2 regions of the Streptomyces sp. NPDC036822 genome follow, and region 2 is predicted to be linked to the other one. Evidence: riboswitches for the same ligand, from Rfam matches in the RefSeq annotation. Region 2 holds a riboswitch; the other holds the start of a gene.
The links. Region 2 has a riboswitch for ZMP and ZTP ahead of ACZ68P_RS22155 (bifunctional 5,10-methylenetetrahydrofolate dehydrogenase/5,10-methenyltetrahydrofolate cyclohydrolase). Riboswitches for the same ligand answer to the same signal wherever they lie in the genome.
Positions count from the first base shown of each region.

Region 1: linked by a shared signal. The riboswitch ahead of ACZ68P_RS25075 (serine hydroxymethyltransferase) and the one ahead of ACZ68P_RS22155 (bifunctional 5,10-methylenetetrahydrofolate dehydrogenase/5,10-methenyltetrahydrofolate cyclohydrolase) in region 2 are both predicted to bind ZMP and ZTP.

Region 1 covers NZ_JBVJPY010000012.1:46,478-48,849, reverse strand. Annotated here, with positions in the region: gene ACZ68P_RS25075 (serine hydroxymethyltransferase) at 1-1,050, opposite strand, end outside; ZMP/ZTP riboswitch at 1,129-1,218, opposite strand; gene rocD (ornithine--oxo-acid transaminase) at 1,327-2,372, shown strand, end outside.
Region 2 covers NZ_JBVJPY010000009.1:263,946-266,317, forward strand. Annotated here, with positions in the region: gene ACZ68P_RS22150 (hypothetical protein) at 1-265, opposite strand, end outside; gene ACZ68P_RS22155 (bifunctional 5,10-methylenetetrahydrofolate dehydrogenase/5,10-methenyltetrahydrofolate cyclohydrolase) at 492-1,322, opposite strand; ZMP/ZTP riboswitch at 1,395-1,502, opposite strand; gene ACZ68P_RS22160 (putative leader peptide) at 1,686-1,769, shown strand; gene ACZ68P_RS22165 (ABC transporter substrate-binding protein) at 2,131-2,372, shown strand, end outside.

The sequences.
Region 1 (2,372 bases), on a different contig from region 2:
GGGGACGGTGTTGTAGTTGACGACGATCCCCGCCCGGTCCAGGGCCTTGGCGGCGACCTTGCCCGAGACGTCCTTGGGGGTCAGGTCCATCAGGATCAGGTGGTTGTCGGTGCCGCCGGAGACCAGGTCGAAGCCCCGGGCGAGCAGCGCCTCGGCGAGGGCGCGGGCGTTGGCGACGACCGCGTGGGCGTAGTCGCGGAAGGAGGGCTGCGCGGCCTCGCGCAGCGCGACGGCGATGGCGGCGGTGGTCTGGTTGTGCGGGCCGCCCTGGAGGCCGGGGAAGACGGCCTTGTCGAGGGCCCTGGCGTGCTCCTCGCGGGACATCAGCATGGCGCCGCGCGGGCCGCGCAGCGTCTTGTGGGTGGTCGTGGAGATCACGTCGACGTGCGGCACCGGGGACGGGTGCGCGCCGCCCGCGATCAGGCCGGCGATGTGGGCGACGTCGGCGACGAGGACGGCGCCGGCCTCGCGGGCGATCTCGCCGAAGGCGGCGAAGTCGATGGTGCGGGGCAGCGCCGTGCCGCCGCAGAAGATCACCTTGGGGTGCTCCTTGAGGGCGAGCTCGCGGACCTCGTCGAAGTCGATGAGTCCGGTGTCCTGGCGTACGCCGTACTGCACGCCGCGGAACCACTTGCCGGTCGCGGAGACGCCCCAGCCGTGGGTGAGGTGGCCGCCCATCGGCAGGGCCATGCCCATGACGGTGTCGCCGGGTTCGGCGAAGGCGAGGTAGACGGCGAGGTTGGCCGGGGAGCCGGAGTAGGGCTGCACGTTGGCGTGCTCGACGCCGAAGACGGCCTTGGCGCGCTCGACGGCGAGGGTCTCGACCTGGTCGATGTTCTGCTGGCCCTCGTAGTAGCGGCGGCCGGGATAGCCCTCGCTGTACTTGTTCTGCAGGACGGTGCCCGACGCTTCGAGCACGGCCCGGGAGACGTAGTTCTCACTGGGGATGAGCCGCAGGGTCTCGGCCTGGAGCCGCTCCTCGGCGCCGACGAGCGCGGCGAGTTCGGGGTCGGCGGCGGCGAGAGCGGGGTGCGGGGAGTGGTCGGTCATGGCGTTCCTCCGGGCGTTCGGTGGTCCCGGGGTACGGCTCAGTCCTGCTGGGCGGCACCACACGGGAGGTTCGGTTCCCGAAGATGCCCAGGCGGGCGGCATCTCGTGTGTCTGCCGCGCGCGGCTCCCCCGGGGTCGCTTCCCCGTACGCCAGTCGCCGCGCGTGTCGTCAGCGTAGCGGGCGCGCCGTCGCCGAGGTTTCCTCGTCCGGCATCCGAGCGACGATAAGAAAGGGGGCCACACCCACCCCCGGGCCGCAGGACGAACGGAGACCCCGTGTCGAGGACGCAAGACGCGATCGCTGCCGCGGAGGCGCGCAGCGCGCACAACTACCACCCCCTGCCCATCGTCGTCGCCTCGGCGGACGGGGCCTGGATGACCGACGTGGAGGGACGCCGCTATCTCGACATGCTCGCCGGGTACTCGGCGCTGAACTTCGGGCACGGCAACCGGCGGCTGATCGACGCCGCGCGGGCCCAGCTGGAGCGGGTGACGCTCACGTCCCGGGCGTTCCACCACGACCGGTTCGCGGAGTTCTGTACGCGGCTGGCCGAGCTGTGCGGCAAGGAGATGGTCCTGCCGATGAACACGGGCGCGGAGGCGGTCGAGACGGCCGTGAAGACCGCGCGGAAGTGGGGGTACGAGGTCAAGGGCGTGCCGGACGGGCACGCGAAGATCGTGGTCGCGGCGAACAACTTCCACGGCCGGACGACAACAATCGTGAGCTTCTCGACGGATCACGAGGCGCGGGACCACTACGGCCCCTACACCCCGGGATTCGAGATCGTCCCGTACGGCGACCTCACGGCGCTGGAGAGCGCGGTCACCGAGAACACCGTCGCCGTGCTCCTGGAGCCGATCCAGGGCGAGGCGGGGGTGCTGGTGCCCCCGGCGGGGTATCTGCGCGGGGTGCGGGAGTTGACCCGGGCGCGGAACGTCCTGTTCATGGCGGACGAGATCCAGTCCGGGCTCGGCAGGACCGGGAAGACCTTCGCCTGCGAGCACGAGGGCGTGGTGCCGGACGTGTACCTCCTGGGCAAGGCGCTCGGCGGCGGCGTCGTGCCGGTCTCGGCGGTGGTGGCGGACCGCTCGGTGCTCGGGGTGTTCCGGCCGGGTGAGCACGGCTCGACGTTCGGCGGCAATCCGCTGGCCTGCGCGGTGGCCCTGGAGGTGATCGCGATGCTGCGGACCGGTGAGTACCAGCAGCGCGCGGCCGAGCTGGGCGAGCACCTCCACGCCGAGCTGGGTCTGCTGGTGGGCGGCGGGTCGGTGGACGCGGTGCGCGGGCGCGGGCTGTGGGCGGGGGTGGACGTCACCCCGTC
Region 2 (2,372 bases):
CCGAGGGCTTGCCGGCGGCGGACGAGGGCCGTCGCCCGGCGATCCCGCCCTGGGGGGCGGGCTGTTGGGCGCCGGCCTGCGTGGTCCGGGTGGTCCTGCCCGCCGCGTCGGCCCTGCCGGCCGCCGGGCCCTCCGGCGTCGCTTCGTCCCCCGCGTCGCGGCCCGCGACCAGCGCGGCGGCCACGAGGGCGGCGGCGAGGACGAGCAGAACGGGCAGGAGGAGGTACCGCAGGGGCGACGACGGGTCGGCGGAGAACGGGGCCATGGTGCCCAGGGTCACCCGGAATCGGCCGACACGCCGCCGTCGCGGACGAGTTGCAGCACGTCTCGTACAGAACCGTGACAATCGCGCACCGCCTTCGGGCTGTTCCCGTCGTCGCCGCCGTGCTACGGCTGCCGTGCAGCGGAGGGGGCGAAGAGCCTCGCCCGGACAGCACACCTCACAGGGACCGGACGCCGGCACGTTCCGGACGCCCGCTCCGGGAGAGCCCTCAGAGACCCAGTTGACGTTCGGCCGCCTCGACCGTCTGCGCGAGCAGGACGGCGATCGTCATCGGGCCCACACCGCCCGGGACCGGGGTGATGAGGGAGGCCCGCTCGGCGGCGGACGTGAAGTCGACGTCGCCGACGTTGCCCGGGTTGTAGCCGGCGTCGATGACGACGGCGCCGGGCTTGATGTCCTCGCCCTTGATGAAGTTCGGCTTGCCGACCGCGGCGACCAGGATGTCCGCCTCGCGGATCACCGAGGAGAGTTCGGTCGTACGGGAGTGGCAGTACGTCACGGTGGCGTCGCGGCCGAGCAGGAGCAGTCCGGCGGGCTTGCCGAGGATGGCGGAGCGGCCCACGACGACGGCACGCTTGCCGCTCAGCCCGACCTCGTACGCGTCGAGCAGGCGCATGATGCCGCCGGGCGTGCAGGAGACGAAGCCGGGCAGCCCGAAGCCCATCGCGGCGAACGACGCCATCGTGACGCCGTCGACATCCTTGGCGGGGTCGATCGCCTCGAAGGCGGCACGCTCGTCGATGTGGGGGCCGACGGGGTGCTGCAGGAGGATGCCGTGCACGTCGGGGTCAGCGGAGAGGGTGGTGATGGCGGCGACCAGCTCCGCCGTCGTGGTGGAGGCGGGCAGCTCCACTTGGCGGGAGCGTATTCCGGCCTTCGCGCACCGGTTCTGCTTCATCCGTACGTAGGTGACGGAGGCCGGGTCCTCGCCGACGAGCACGGTCGCGAGGCAGGGCGTGACGCCGGTGCGGCGGGTGATCTCGGCGGCTCGCGCCGCGGTCTCCTCGACCGTGCGGCGGGCGAGCGCGGTGCCGTCCATGAGTGCGGCGGTGCTGTCGGGGGCTGCGCTGATGCGGGACACGGGGCCACTCCTGGGCGTCGTCGGTGACAGGGTGATCGCCCAGGCGCACGGCAGCGTCGGCTCCGCGCGGGTGCGCGGTGTCGCACGGGGCCGCTCCCCGGTGGTGATCCACCTCAAGCGCCAGTCACGGCCCGGGCCCACTTTACGCGAGGGCCCCGCAGGGCCCCTTCGGGCCACCCCTCACCGAGGGCGGAAGGAAGAAGGCCGGTCCTAGGAGTCGTCGGCGAAGCGGCCGGCAGTCAACTCCGCGCCCAATTCGGAATGTGAGACGAAACAACACGGACATTGACTGGGAACCGACGTGCTGCCAGGATCCTACATGTGAGCCAGTCCGAGGATTTCGTAGCGCGCCTGCACGTCGATCTGCGACGCCAGGCCAGCGCCATCTGTGCCGCCGGTCGCTAGACCCCGCGGTCGGCTTCGCCTCCTCACTTCTTCCGGCCTTTCCGGCCGTTTGACCGCCTGCGGGACCATCCGTCACGCCGTGCGCCACTCCAAGCTTCGACCCGGTGTCAGCCGCGTGCCGAAGCCGCGTTGACGTCGTCTCGAGCCACGGGGGATCGCCCTGCCGGGCTCCTTCGACGCACACGGCGACGTGCACGGCGACATCCACGGCGCCGTCACTGAAACGATTACCGCCGGGAAATACCGACGGCCATTCCGAGGGAATTCGCCGCCTTTCCCTGTCCCTTTCCCCTGCTCATCACCAGCACCCGACGGGCTGTTTTGCGCTGCCCGTTTTCCCCGATCCCGAACAGGACCTTCCATGGCCCCGACCGCATCGACGCGACGACAATTCCTCACCCTGCTCGGCCTGTCCGCCGCCGCTGTCGGCTGCGGTACGGCCCTCGGCGGCGGTTCCTCCACCACGGGGCAGACCAAGACCCTGCGCTACCAGGGGTGGGCGGGCACGGTCACGTTGCCGGAGCTCGCCGCGGACCTCGGCTATCTGGAGGACGTGAAGCTGGAGTGGGTCGGCAACACCATCAGCGGGCCGCAGGACATCCA